Regions from separate parts of the Glaciecola sp. MF2-115 genome, predicted to be linked through region 1. Evidence: predicted binding sites of a transcription regulator. Region 1 holds the regulator's gene; each other region holds the start of a gene.
What was found. The regulator sigma-54, encoded in region 1, starts transcription at its own class of promoters, with help from an activator protein. The targets are predictions, from matches to a motif close to GTTGGCACGNNNNTNGNNT.
Positions count from the first base shown of each region.

Region 2: fliE (flagellar hook-basal body complex protein FliE) is a predicted target of sigma-54. The motif match lies at 1,864-1,882, and genes of this name have one in related genera.
Region 3: ACKLNX_RS17275 (PEP-CTERM sorting domain-containing protein) is a predicted target of sigma-54. The motif match lies at 2,857-2,875, and genes of this name have one in related genera.

Region 1 covers NZ_JBLBVM010000053.1:41,901-46,819, reverse strand. The annotation lists gene kdsC (3-deoxy-manno-octulosonate-8-phosphatase KdsC) at 1-203, shown strand, start outside; gene lptC (LPS export ABC transporter periplasmic protein LptC) at 200-763, shown strand; gene lptA (lipopolysaccharide transport periplasmic protein LptA) at 732-1,292, shown strand; gene lptB (LPS export ABC transporter ATP-binding protein) at 1,289-2,014, shown strand; gene ACKLNX_RS11155 (RNA polymerase factor sigma-54) at 2,072-3,550, shown strand; gene hpf (ribosome hibernation promoting factor) at 3,574-3,861, shown strand; gene ptsN (PTS IIA-like nitrogen regulatory protein PtsN) at 3,875-4,318, shown strand; gene rapZ (RNase adapter RapZ) at 4,388-4,919, shown strand, end outside.
Region 2 covers NZ_JBLBVM010000055.1:60,200-65,118, forward strand. The annotation lists gene ACKLNX_RS13450 (sensor histidine kinase) at 1-328, shown strand, start outside; gene ACKLNX_RS13455 (sigma-54-dependent transcriptional regulator) at 325-1,716, shown strand; gene fliE (flagellar hook-basal body complex protein FliE) at 1,937-2,263, shown strand; gene fliF (flagellar basal-body MS-ring/collar protein FliF) at 2,275-3,969, shown strand; gene fliG (flagellar motor switch protein FliG) at 3,982-4,919, shown strand, end outside.
Region 3 covers NZ_JBLBVM010000056.1:470,343-475,261, forward strand. The annotation lists gene ACKLNX_RS17260 (FecCD family ABC transporter permease) at 1-545, opposite strand, end outside; gene ACKLNX_RS17265 (low molecular weight protein-tyrosine-phosphatase) at 554-1,027, opposite strand; gene pepE (dipeptidase PepE) at 1,406-2,110, shown strand; gene ACKLNX_RS17275 (PEP-CTERM sorting domain-containing protein) at 2,211-2,819, opposite strand; gene ACKLNX_RS17280 (SRPBCC family protein) at 3,143-3,586, shown strand; gene ACKLNX_RS17285 (hypothetical protein) at 3,723-4,412, shown strand; gene ACKLNX_RS17290 (diguanylate cyclase domain-containing protein) at 4,417-4,919, shown strand, end outside.

The DNA of each region.
Region 1 (4,919 bases):
GTGTCGGTGATGACATGCCGGATATCGGGATGTTTAGTGCTAGCAGTGTCGGCATCGCTGTTGCGGATGCTCACCCGTTTGTGAAACAACAAGCCACATTTGTTACTTCTCTTCCTGGTGGTCGAGGCGCTGTGAGAGAAATATGCGATATAATTTTGCAAGCTAAAGGTAAATTGACAGATATACATGGTGCCAGTGTATGAATCGTCTCGCGATTAGTATCATTCTCATTTTCAGCGCAGCTTTCGCGCTTTATTTACCCACGTGGCTGGAAGATGAAAAGCAAGTTATCACTAGTGATAAAGATGCTGCATTGCTGCCTAATTACGAAGCGAAGAATTTACGCAGTAAGTTATACGACAAAGATGGCAATTTAACCCATCAAGTCAGCGCGGAAAAAATGGAGCATTACGATTTGCTTGGATTTGTGAACTTCACACAACCCGAGTACACCATTTACATGCAGAAAGATGGTTCCCGTTGGCAACTAAATGCTGATGAGGGCACCCTTTACGACAATAATCGCATTGAACTTGCTAGTGGCGTTTTAATACGGAACTTACAAGTTGAAGACTATATCCAAACAATATCTACTGAATTTATTGAGATAGATTTATTAAGCAAATTAATTGCTTCGGATCAGCCATTAGTTATCTCGGGTACAAATGTCACTATTAATGGCATTGGCTTCGAGGCTAACTTAGAAACACAAAAATATGAGTTAAAGAACCATGTTCAAACTGAATACTTACCTTCTCGCTAGTCTGCTAATAGTGACTAGTGCGACTACAATAAACGCACAAGAGATTGTCAAAAAAGATGATTTTGAGAAACCGACTATGCTCTCATCCGACACCAGTTATGGAGACGGAAAAGAAAAGGTAGCGGTACATGAAGGCAATGTCAAAATTACGCAAGGCACCTTAGAAATTAAGGCGGAGAAGTTGAAAGTATCCGCAGCACTTGGTAAAGATAAAGAAGTGTTTGAGGCTTTTGGCAATCCGGCAAGCTACACACAACAACTATCCGACGGCACTATGGTTGTGGCTAGAGCAAACCACATTAGATATGAAAAAGCGAATAAGATCATATCACTGAAAGGCAACGCCGAGCTTTATCAAAATGCCTTCAGCATAAAAACAGATTCAATCATTTATGATATTGAGAAAGAACAATGGCAAGCACAAAAGAATACCGACAGCCAACAACAAGTTGTGACGGTGTTTGATGGTGCTACCTTGAAGAAAACGAAAGAAGCGCTTGAAAAGAATAAAAAGGAAACCGATAAGTGAGTGCACTGGTTGCCAAAAACTTAGCTAAATCATACAAATCAAGACAAGTTGTAAGAGACGTAAGCTTAGAAGTTTCTAGAGGTCAGATCGTTGGTCTATTAGGTCCTAACGGTGCCGGTAAAACAACCACGTTTTATATGATCGTGGGTTTAGTGCCACTCGATAAAGGCGAGATTTGTATCGACCAACTCGATATGTCGATACAGCCCATGCATGAGCGCGCTCGTCACGGCATCGGGTATTTACCTCAAGAGGCATCTATTTTTCGTAAATTAACAGTTTATGAAAACTTAATGGCTATTCTACAAACTCGCAAAGAGCTCACAAAAGATCAACGTGAACAACAAGCTGACGATTTAATGGATGAGTTTAATGTCAACCATATTAGAAATAATTTAGGGATGAGTTTATCCGGTGGAGAGCGCCGCCGTGTTGAAATTGCGAGGGCTTTGGCAGCCAATCCAAAATTTATTTTGCTCGATGAACCCTTCGCCGGTGTTGACCCAATTTCTGTTAATGATATAAAGAAGATAATTCAGCAATTAAAAGAACGAAACATAGGTGTATTGATTACAGACCATAATGTAAGAGAAACTTTAGATGTGTGTGAAAAAGCTTATATTGTGAGTCACGGTGAACTGATTGCATCAGGAACTGCTGATGAGGTACTCAGTAACCAAAAAGTAAGAGACGTATATCTCGGCGACCAATTTGTACTATAGGTGTATCATGTTTAGTAATAGGGAAAATTTACCTCTAAAAAGCACTGAAGGAAATCGATGAAACCTTCATTGCAGTTAAAGTTTAGTCAACAACTAACAATGACGCCGCAACTTCAGCAGGCGATTAAATTACTACAACTATCTACTCTTGATTTACAACAAGAAATTCAAGAAGCGCTTGATTCTAATCCTTTATTAGAAATAGATGAATCAGATCGCAACGGTGAAAACTCTAATAATGACTCAGATACTCAAGGTGATCTTGATACGAATAATTTGAGCGCTGATAATTCAGATAATGTTGATAGCCACGATGCTCTCGAAAACAATCAAATACCCGACGACTTACCCATAGATAGCTCATGGGAAGACTACATGAGCTCATCTTCTGCACCAGCGAACATATCTAATGGTCCCGCTGACGATGATTATGTGTTTCAGGGCGAAACGACTGAGAACATTCAAGACCATCTTATTTGGCAAATGGAATTAACCCCCTTCTCAGAAATTGATCGTTCGATCGCAATAGCTATTATCGACTCTATTGATGAATCTGGTTACTTAACTGTTAGCTGCGAAGAAATATTAGATAGTTTACAAAACGAAGAGATCGAACTGGACGAAGTTGAATGTGTATTAAAGCGTATTCAAATGTTTGATCCAATTGGCGCTGGTTCTCGCAGCCCGCAAGAATGTTTAATGGTGCAATTGGCGCAATTCGATTCGAACACACCGTGGTTAGCTGAAGCAAGATTGTTACTTACAGAGCACTGTGATCTTCTGAGCAGCAAAGATTATCGAACATTAATGCGTAAAACGCGTTTGAAAGAAGATCAACTGCGTGAAGCAATGCGTTTGTTGCAAACTCTCAACCCTCGCCCAGGCAGCGCGATCCCCGTTAAAGATTCTGAATACGTCATTCCTGATGTAACGGTTGTGAAAAAAAATGGCCGTTGGACTGTGGAGTTAAACGACGACTCTTTACCGCCCTTAATTGTCAATAAAGAATACGAAGCGCTTAGTAAAAGCACAAAAAATTCGAACGATTCTCAATATATAAAGTCACATCTACAAGAAGCAAAATGGTTTATTAAAAGCTTAGAAAGCCGCAATGAAACTTTACTAAAAGTATCTCATTGTATTGTTCAGCAACAAATGGGATTTTTTGAGCATGGGCCTGAAATGATGCGTCCAATGGTCTTGAATGATGTTGCTGAAATGGTGGACATGCACGAATCAACTATTTCTCGAGTGACCACTCAGAAATATATGCATACACCTAGAGGGATTTTTGAGCTTAAGTACTTCTTCTCTAGTCATGTTTCAACCGAATCAGGCGGAGAGTGTTCATCGACAGCCATTCGAGCATTAATCAAAAAGCTTGTAGCTGCAGAAGTAGCGAGTAAACCACTTAGTGATAGCAAGATTGCGCAGTTGTTGGCCGATCAAGGTATTCAAGTTGCACGGCGAACCATTGCGAAATATCGAGAGTCTCTCTCGATTCCCCCGTCGAACCAACGAAAAAGTCTATTGTAGACTACATAAGAGGACGTAACATTATGCAAATAAATCTAACTGGTCACCACGTTGATATTACCGATTCACTCAGAGCATACGTCGACACCAAATTCGAAAAGTTAGAGCGACATTTCGACCATATAAGCAATGTCCATGTCGTATTGAATGTAGAAAAAATCAAGCAAAAAGCTGAGGCGACACTACACTTAAAAGGTGATGTGGTGCACGCTAATGCTGAACATAATGATATGTATGCCGCCATAGACGGATTAATTGACAAGTTAGATCGCCAAGTGATCAAACATAAGGAAAAATCAAAGCGACATTAGTCGTCAACGTATTATGATTATATCTGATATTATTTCACTGGATCGCACTGAATGTGCGGTTCAGTGCCAAAGCAAAAAAAGAATTTTTGAAGTCATTAGCGAAATTGCGGTCAAAGAAAATCCACAATTAGATATCGGCGACGTCTTGTCTAGCATGTTAGCTCGAGAAAAAATGGGAAGCACTGGTATCGGTAATGGTATAGCTATTCCACATGGTCGCATTGAGGGTATAAGTGATATTGTCGCCATTGTTGTAACGAGTGAAGAAGGGATTGAGTTTGATGCTATAGATGACAAACCCGTGGACATTTTTTTTGCTTTATTAGTCCCTAGCGAACAAACGCAAGAACATCTTCAAACGCTATCGTCCATTGCCCAAAAACTCAGTGAAAATAGTATTGTTAAAGCCATAAGAAGCGCAAAAAGCCGAGATGAAATCATATCCGCTTTAGCCTAAGAAAGCCGACAGCGCGGTTAAATGAAATACCGTTCAGTAACAGTCAACAGATTATAAGGTCCTATATACGTGAAGCTTTTGATTATCAGTGGTCGCTCAGGTTCAGGCAAGTCAATTGCACTCAGAGCTTTAGAAGATTTAGGCTACTATTGCGTTGATAATATTCCAGTCAATCTCCTCCCGACTCTTATCCACACATTAGCTGATGAAAGCGAAAACGTCGCTGTCAGTGTTGATGTGCGAAACATGCCAAAAATGGCACACGAACTCAGTGAGATAGTCGATTTCTTACCTAAAGTGTGGGACGTCACCATTCTTTATCTTGATGCAAGCGACGATGTCTTGATCAAACGTTACAGCGAAACAAGACGCTTACATCCGCTGTTTAAACTAAACAAATCACTCGCCGAATCGATTGAAGCAGAAAGAGAAATACTCGTTCCTGTATCTGAAAAAGCTGATTTGCATATCAACACCGATAATCTTTCACTTCACGAATTATCTGAGTTAATCCGCGAGCGCGTTCTAGGCAAGAAAAGTACAAACTTAGTAATTGTCTTTGAATCGTTTGGCTTTAAATATGGTATTCCAAAAGACGCAG
Region 2 (4,919 bases), on a different contig from region 1:
CGAAGGCGACGTCATAGAGTTATCCACCGATATGATTGAACACAATGGTGTGTCCTTTATTAGCATACAAATTAAAGATAGGGGTTGTGGTTTAACAGAAGAGCAAATAGACAACATGTTTGAACCTTTCTTTACCACAAAAACTCAAGGTACCGGTTTAGGCTTAGCGGTAGTTAAGTCAGTAGCCAAGTCTCATCAAGGTTTCGTTAAAGCAACGAACAACACTGATGGTGCAGGCGCTTGCTTCACTTTGCTGCTGCCAAGCACTGAAACTAAAAACAATTTTCAAACATACTCAAAAGATGTAGACCAAGGGGTAGCAATATGAGTAAAACCAAAATACTAATAGTTGAAGACGATCATGGGCTAAGAGAAGCTTTAGTCGACACCCTACTATTGGGTGGTTATCAAGTCACTCCAGTCGATAGTGCGGAAAATGCCATGCTGAAACTCGCTGACAACAATCAATTCGATTTAGTAGTCAGTGATATTCAAATGGGCGCAATGAGCGGGCTTTCGCTTTTGAAAAGTATAAAAGCTAAATATCCTAAGTTACCCGTATTGCTTATGACAGCATTTGCCAATATTGATGACGCCATACAAGCCATGCGAGATGGGGCAACGGACTATTTATCTAAGCCTTTCGCTCCTGAAGTTTTATTAAACTTAGTAGGGCGCTACGCACCTGCACAAAAAGTAGAGTCTAAAACGCCTATTGTGGCTGATCCTTCAAGTATTCGAATGCTGGAGCTTGCTAGAAAGGTCGCTAAATCAGAAGCAACGGTTATGGTCCTAGGACCAAGTGGTTCGGGTAAGGAAGTATTGTCGCGCTATATCCACGATCAAAGTTCACGCAGTCAATCTACGTTTGTCGCGATCAATTGCGCAGCAATACCAGAGAATATGTTAGAAGCGACACTTTTCGGATATGAGAAAGGTGCTTTTACTGGTGCTGTTCAAGCATGCCCGGGTAAGTTTGAACAAGCTCAAGGCGGCACTTTGTTGCTTGATGAAATCACCGAAATGGATTTAGCGCTACAAGCTAAATTGCTCCGTGTTTTACAAGAGCGTGAAGTAGAAAGGTTAGGTGGCCGCAAAACTATTTCTTTAAATGTAAGAGTCATCGCGACTAGCAACAGAGATCTAAAGTTGGCTGTTGATGAGGGTAAATTCCGCGAAGATTTATATTACAGATTGAATGTTTTTCCAATTACCTGGCAATCACTCTCGCAGCGAATTGGCGACATTATTCCTTTGGCTAAACACATGGTTCAGCGTCATGCGACGGCACAGGGTATTTCTGTTCCCAATATTACGATGGCTGCTCAGCACAAGCTAATGCAACACACATGGCCTGGGAATGTGAGAGAGCTTGAAAACGTTATTCAACGCGCTTTGATTTTAAGTGATAACGGTGAAATTGATAACGACGACTTGATGATTGAAGCGGCGCATAATGTGGAAAGAACAACGTCGACAATGTTTGCAACTTCATCCCCTGATATGTCAAATGATACTCGAGAAACAGAAGAAAGTGTCGATAACAATTTATTAGGATCGGAACTTCGATTCCAAGAACATCAGATTATTTTGGATGCCCTACAAGCCTATAATGGCAAGCGAAAAGATGTTGCTGAAAAACTTGGAATAAGCCCAAGAACCTTGCGGTACAAACTTGCCCGCATGCGTGAATCGGGAATTGAAGTACCTAACTAAACCGGTTTCCCAATATGCTTATTTGTAAGCAGTCCTGACAGGATGTCAATCCCTACTTGCCGCTAACCTTTAGCGGCATTTTTTTGTCACCTCAAAAGTTACATTTCTCCTTCCTACTTAACTTGTTGAATTTATTGGTTTAAATAAATTGGCACTGTAATTGCAAAATCAAATGCAATCGTCGCAATATATACAAATTAATGACACTAGGGGTTGTGTGATGGATATCAAAGCAAATTCTATCTACCAAGAAATGCAGGCTATGGTTGGTGACATCAAGCCAATCAAAATGGATGTACCTTCTGTGCAAGGTAATTCATCGGCTAGCCAATTTTCCGACATGCTCAGTCAAGCTGTTAACAACGTTAATGGTATGCAAAGAGAATCACGCGAAATGCAAGTGTCTTTCGATATGGGTGACCCGAATTTGAGCTTAGCAGATGTAATGATTACTAAAGAAAAGGCGAGTATTGCTTTTGAAGCAACTGTCCAAGTGCGCAACAAAGTACTTGAAGCCTACAAAACTATTATGAACATGCCGGTTTAAGGAAATAAGTCGTGGCTGAAGCAGCAAGTACAGAATTAACACTTTCAGATAACCTAGATGGCAATGACGATATGGTTGAGAGTAAACCACGTCTCATGGACCAGTTAGGCACTACTGAGATGGTTCGTCAAATTACCTTGGTGGTTACCTTGGTTATTTGTATCGTCATCGCCATTTTCGTTTTTCTTTGGTCTAAAGAACCGACATATCGCCCTTTGGCTCAAATGCCGACTCAAGAACTTATTGAAACCTTAGACTATCTCGATCAGAGCGAAATACACTACAAACTGGAAGGCAATACTGTTTACGTAGAAGAAGCCCAGTTTAATGATGCAAAATTTGGAATGGCTCGTCAGGGAATTAATAATGAGGCCTCTCAGGGCACCGACATTATCATGACTGACATGGGCTTTGGTGTTAGCCAACGTGTTGAAATGGAGCGCTTAAAACATGCTCGTGAGCAACAAATTGCACGCACAATTGAAGATATGAACGCAATAGGTAAAGCGCGTGTGCTTCTCGCTTTACCTAAAGAAAATGTATTCGCACGTCGAGAGAAGAAAGCGAGCGCTACAGTGGTTGTGACAGCGCGTCGAGGTAATGTCGTTTCACGCGAAGAAGTTGACTCTATCGTTGATATCGTAGCTTCTGCTGTTCAAGGTATGGAGCCAAGCAGAGTAACCGTCACAGACAATAATGGTCGACTACTCAACTCAGGCTCACAAGACGCAGGCGCATCAGCTGCTCGAAAAGAATATGAATTAGAGAAAAAGCGTGAGTTGGAATACATGGAGAAGATTGACTCTATCTTAATTCCAGTTTTAGGCTTAGGCAACTACACGGCGCAAACCGACGTCACCATGGACTTCACAGCAGTTGAGCAAACACAACGTCGCTTTAATCCCGACCTTCCTGCTGTTAGAAGCGAGATGATATCTGAACAGAATAATGTAGGGAATGTTATTGCTGGTATTCCGGGTGCTTTGTCAAATCAGCCTCCACTTGATTCCGATATTCCTGAAAATGCAACGGGAGGTGGCAACGGTTCACCATTGCCAGGCAGCAATAGTAAAGAACAAACACGTAACTATGAATTAGATACAACGATAAGTCATACCAAGCAGCAAACCGGTGTTATTCGTCGCCTAAGTGTTTCCGTTGCAGTGGACCATGTTTCCTCTACAGCAGCCGATGGCACGGTGACTAGCGTCCCTATGAGTCAGGAGCAATTACTAAATATTCGTCGCTTGTTGCAAGGCGGTATCGGTTTTGACGTAACTCGAGGTGACTCCCTTGAAGTGGTTAGCATTCCATTCAACAGAATAGAGTTGGGTGAAGCAGCTGATAAACCTTTGTGGGAACATGAGCGATTTATGCCTACACTTAAGCTAGTATTAGGTGCATTGGTCATTATCATTTTGATTTTCTTTGTGGTTCGCCCAATGCTCACTAAGCTTATCTTCCCAGAGAACAATATTGTGGATGATGAGTTCGACGAGTCCGATTTAGACTTAGGTGAAGATCCACTTGCGATGCTGAATGATGAATTTGATGAAACTCAAATTGGTTTCGCCGCAGACGGTTCTTTAAAACTACCTAATCTGCGTAAAGACGAAGATGTGTTAAAAGCCGTACGTGCTCTTGTAGCCAACGAGCCTGAGTTATCAGCGCAAGTTGTTCGCGGTTGGTTACTACAAGACGAATAAGGAGTAAATAATATGGCTGAAGACGAAGTTGTAAAAGAAAGCCCTCCGGCATACGACGTCAACAAACTAGACGGCGTAGAAAAAGCATCAATCTTGTTGTTGAGCTTATCGGAAGACGATGCTGCACAAATTTTAAAATTCATGGAACCTAAGCAAGTACAAGTTTTAGGTGCAGCTATGGCGGCCATGGATGATATGACACAGGATAAAATTACTTCTGTGCATACACACTTCATTGATGAAATTCAAAACTACTCGACGATTGGCTTCAAGAGCCAAGACTTCGTGCGCGGTGCATTAATTTCGGCATTAGGCGAAGACAAAGCAGCACATCTACTCGACCAAATTATGACGGGTAGCGGTGCGAAAGGCCTAGAGTCACTTAAATGGATGGATTCTAAGCAAGTTGCTACTATCATTCGAAATGAGCATCCTCAAATCCAAACAATCGTTATGTCTTACTTGGAGCCGGAACAATCTGCCGAAATTTTGGCGCAGTTCCCAGAGAAAGTACGATTAGACTTATTGATGCGTGTTGCCAACCTAGAAGAAGTTCAACCAGCCGCGCTACAAGAACTTAATGAGATCATGGAGAAACAGTTTGCCGGTCAAGCTGGTGCTCAAGCTGCGAAGATGGGCGGATTGAAATCTGCGGCGAATATCATGAACTTCCTTGATACCAATATCGAAGGTCAGTTGATGGATGCCATTCGCGAAACGGATGAAGAGATGAGTCAGCAAATTCAAGATCTCATGTTCGTATTCGATAATCTTATTGATGTTGATGACCGAGGCATTCAAGCGATATTGCGTGAAACTCAGCAAGAAAGCTTGATGAAAGCAATCAAAGGCGCAGACGAAGAGCTTCGTAATAAGATTACGGGCAATATGTCTAAACGTGCCGCTGAAATGTTGATAGATGATCTTGAAGCTATGGGTCCTGTTCGCTT
Region 3 (4,919 bases), on a different contig from region 1:
GTATTGTGTAAACTTCCCATCAACCAAAAACTCAAGTTCTTAATTGATTGCGGAGGTGCGTAAATGAAAAGCCAGCCAATGATGGCCCCTGCGATAGTAGAAATACCTATGCCAGCTAGGATAACTGCACTTATCGAGGCTTGTAGTTTTCTAGCCAAGGCATAAATAATGAAACTACTAAGTAAGGCGCCAAAAAAACAGGCTAAGGGTAGTATGTAATAGGACATTGAATTCAATGCACTTGGCATCAAAGCGAAGCTACCTGTAAGCAACACAATCGCCGCCATTAAGCTTGCTCCAGCACTAATGCCAATAATACTTGGGTCAGCTAAGGGATTTCGAAGAAGAATTTGCAGAGCTCCTGAGCTCATTGCTATAGCGGAACCAACAGCAATCGCTGTTAACAGCACAGGTAGTCTGATATTAAGAAAGATATGCAGCTCAATATCTGAGCTTAGCCAGTCATTACCGCCGGCAAAAATAAACGCGATAACTGCGCAAAAAAATATGACTAGAGCCCAATAAATAGCGTTTCGCTGACTCATTGATACACTTACTTTGTTAAGCTTTTTAAAAGACCATCTGAAGCATCTTCAATAAGATCTAAAACAAGCTCGAAACCACGCTTGCCGCCATAGTATGGATCAGGCACCTCATCAAACTCGGCGTTGGCATAATCTAAAAACAGTTGTATTTTTGCATGGTGCTCTTCAGGACATTTACGTTTTAAATCTCGGACATTAGCTGCATCCATACCAAGAATGTAATCGAATTCATGAAAATCTTGTTCTGTTACTTTGCGGCACTTTAAACGCGATAAATTGTAACCACGAGCTTTAGCAACATCTTGAGAACGCTTGTCTGGTGCCGCGCCGTCGTGATAACCGGCTGTGCCAGCTGAATCAATCTTGAAATTTAAGCCTAAATCCTTGGCTTTATGGGCAAAAACGCCTTCGGCTGTTGGCGAGCGACAAATGTTTCCTAAGCACACAAATAGTACGGAGGTTACTGGCTTATTTTCAGACACTTAGGATATTCCTATATTTCAACTAAACAAATTTAGGCGATTAAAACGAAAGTAGCATTCTCTGCGAAGTCAGTGAGGCTTGCCCACAAACTTTACTATATCGAATGATGCCAGAGTTCATGATTGTTATAAATAAAAACTTATTTTTAAAGCCTTAAATTTGGTAACAAAAAGTCTTACTAAACTTATTCGATAGCACCTTGTATTGTCTAACTTAGCTAACAGCCCCCAAAACTCTGTTCAAAACCTTTCAAACAATATGAAGGCACCCCATCTAAATAATACATGCTTGAAGTTGAAAACCGCGTCTTTATTGTTAAGCAAGCGTTCACTTGTTAACATCCCCATTCATAATTACCCAGCAGGAATCTATTCAATATGCACGAACTGACTAAAGTTCTAATGCTTAGCAGCTCCCGACAAAACGATGAACCATACTTAACGCATGCTAAAGAGATGATAAAAAACCACTTGAACGGAGTGTCGGAAGTTTTATTTATCCCTTATGCCGGTGTCACGGTTTCTTGGGATGCTTATACTGCAAAAGTACAGGAAGCACTCCCAGAGCTCTCTATTACTGGCATTCATGAGCATGCTGATGCGAAACTTGCGATTCAAAACGCACAAGCTGTGTTGGTTGGAGGTGGAAATACTTTCAACCTACTTAATGAAATATACAAACAAGACTTGCTGAAGCCAATTCAACAACGTGTTTATGAGGGTATGCCTTACATCGGGTGGAGCGCAGGTTCAAACTTATGCGGTTTGAGCATCAAAACTTCAAATGACATGCCTATTATTCAGCCACAAAGCTTTACAACTTTTGGTTTTATTAATGCGCAAATAAACCCGCATTACACTGACTATGTAGCCCCAAATCATAATGGTGAAACACGCGATCAACGTTTAGCTGAATTTTGTACTTTGTATCCTGACGTGCCTGTCATAGGTATTCGAGAAGGCGGTGCTTTATTCCGTGAAGGAAGCAAACTGACACTTATAGGCGAGCATGATGGCGTTGTATTTATTGGAACAGATAGAAAACTGATTTCAACGGGAAGTGATATCTCGGTTTATTTATAATTATTGGATTAGGATGCGTGTTTCTATATTCTACATACCAGACAAAAACAAAAAACCGTTTCAGCTGAAACGGTTTTTTTTGTTTTGCGTTAAGTATTTTTCATTTTTTGTAACGCTTAGTAAAAGCAATGCCTATTATGCCTAAGCCCATAAATGCAAGTATCGATGGTTCTGACACTTCAACATTTAAGTTATCGAAAGATGAAAACCCGCCGTTGTTTTGCAACTCTATTGACGAGACATATAAGTAGTTGAAATTGAACTCTCCTCTACCAATATAGCTATCGTTTGCAACCAAATTACCTAAACTGTCGAATGCACGAATATTCCAATTTGCATTATTTGTATCGTTGTCAAACCATCCCATATTAAAACTCTTAAAATGAAATAGATTTCCAGCAATATTTGTCACTCTAAAGACAACACTTGTATTCCAAGTTTCTAAAAAACGGCCTGCTGCTCCCCATCCAACTGCGGCTGTTGATGCACCATAGCCAGCATTTGCCTCTACTGTGCTGAAAACATTTGAGCAGTTAGTGCAGCTTGCGGCAATGTTATAGCCCCCTTCATTGTATGAGGGTAAAACTTGAGACCTGAAATCTAAAGGGATGTCGTTTAGCGTAATAATTGTAGCCATTGCAGAACCGCTATTACACAGTAGTAGAATCATTGCAGAGAACACAATGCTTTTTATTTTAGTTATTTTCATAGGTACTTCTCACGAATAATAAAACACAACTTAGTGTAAGCAATATATAAGCCAAACAGGTAACCCTATAATTATCATAACGTTATAAAAAAAAACAAAATACGAAATTAGTAAATGTAAATTTTTCTGACAGTCAAAATGATGGATTTAGCATTATCTAAAAGTCATTAGAAGACAGCTACATTGATTACTTAAGCACTTGCTTATTATATGCCGACTTTAATTAGGTATAGTTGAAATAGTCCAATTTATCTTACTTAGTCCGTTGATGTAATGTACAGTTGCTTTGTTAAATATCTATTACAAACCAGAAAGAGACTATTTTGAAATATCAAATTGAAGTTGAGGTAAACGCTACCAGAGACGAAATGATTGCTTTATTTGATAACTCTGAAAATTTAAAGGAATGGATGCCAAATCTAGTCAGTTTTGAGCACTTGAGTGGCGAGCCTAGGCATGTTGGTGCTCAATCAAAATTTGTTGTTAGCCATGGAAAGAGTAGTTGCGAGCTCATTGAAACTGTCACTGTTAGAGAATTACCAGTAAGATTCGAAGGAACTTACGAAACCAAAGGCATGTGGAATGAAGTTAAGAATGAGTTTATTGAAATAGATAATTCAAGCACTCGATGGATTGCTCACTCTGAATTTAAAAGCGATAAATTAATGATGAAACTGATGATGATTTTAATGCCCGGCGCCTTTAAAAAGGAATCATTAAAATTTATGAATAGTTTTAAAGAGTTTGCTGAATCTCAAAACAAATAAGTGTCAGCAATTCTTCGTCTGCTTAGAAGTACTAAAGAAAATACTAAAACTCAACTGAGTTTAAGTTTGCAAAACTCAGGATTAAATATAAAAATATGCGATGCAACGATAAATTAGCGATTAAAAAGGCCCGTTCATGAGCATAAAACAATCCCTTCCGAGAATGTCAGCAACTTTGTTGGTAGGTGCTTTGTTAATTATCCTATTCAATGTCTCCACAATGATGTCGAGCGCCTTGAGTGATAAGTCAGCTCCGAAAGCGGTAAAAGGTGAGCTTGATTTAAGCGAGGTAGATTTATCGTCGATAAACTCTATCCCTCTTGCAGGAAATTGGGAGTTTTATTGGCAGAACTTACTGACGCCAGCAGAAGTAGCGGAAGCTGGACTTGAACCTAGCTTTATTATAGCACCGAAAGTGTGGACTAGGTCTCCAGATAATGGCGAAGGAGTCGCTTCTCAAGGTTTCGCAACTTATCACCTAAATGTGCGCACCGACAAAAAATACGCTAACTTGTCTCTAAAAATTCCCACAATAGGTACCGCCTATCGTTTATATATTGATGACAAACTGATGTCTGAAGGTGGGCGAGTCGGTGAAACAGCCGAAACATCTGAACCGGGTTACAATTCCAATATCGTTCTATTCCAGCCAAATTCAGAGAGCTTTTCTGTTACTGTTCAAGTATCTAATTACGACTATTACGCTAGCGGAATGTGGCGCTACCTTCGAATAGGAGAACCTCAAAATATTCAGCAAGAGCAATATCAACTGATAATACGAGCCGCTTTTTTGTTGGCGATTTTTTTTAATTGTTGCTTTATTTAACCTCATCCAATTTACCTTACGTCCAGTCGATCCTTTACCTATTATTATCGCCATTACTTGTCTCATGCTGGGCCTCAGAGAAATTGGCACTAGCCAAGTTTTAGCTATTTCGCGGTTGGCTGATTGGTCCTTTTATACCAGTGCTCGGATTAGCTTTTTAACATTTTACGCCACCACACCTCTTTTGCTCGCTTATTTTCACATGACATTTCCGAAAGACTATAAAAAATCCGTAATGGCGCTTATTTATGTTGTCTGTATTGCGGCGTCCTTTTTGGTTCTATTGAGTCCACCAGCGGTGTTTAGTCAATCGCTACCCTATTTCCAAGGGTTTTCAATTATCATCATGCCATATGTTTTTTGGGGGCTCATTCAGGCCGTCCGTCACCATCGCAATGGAGCTCGCCTCTTAATGTTGGGCACTGTGTTTTTGTTTGCATTAGTGCTCAATGACATTCTCTTCCATTTAGATTTAATTGACACCACATTGATGGTCAGCTTTGGCTT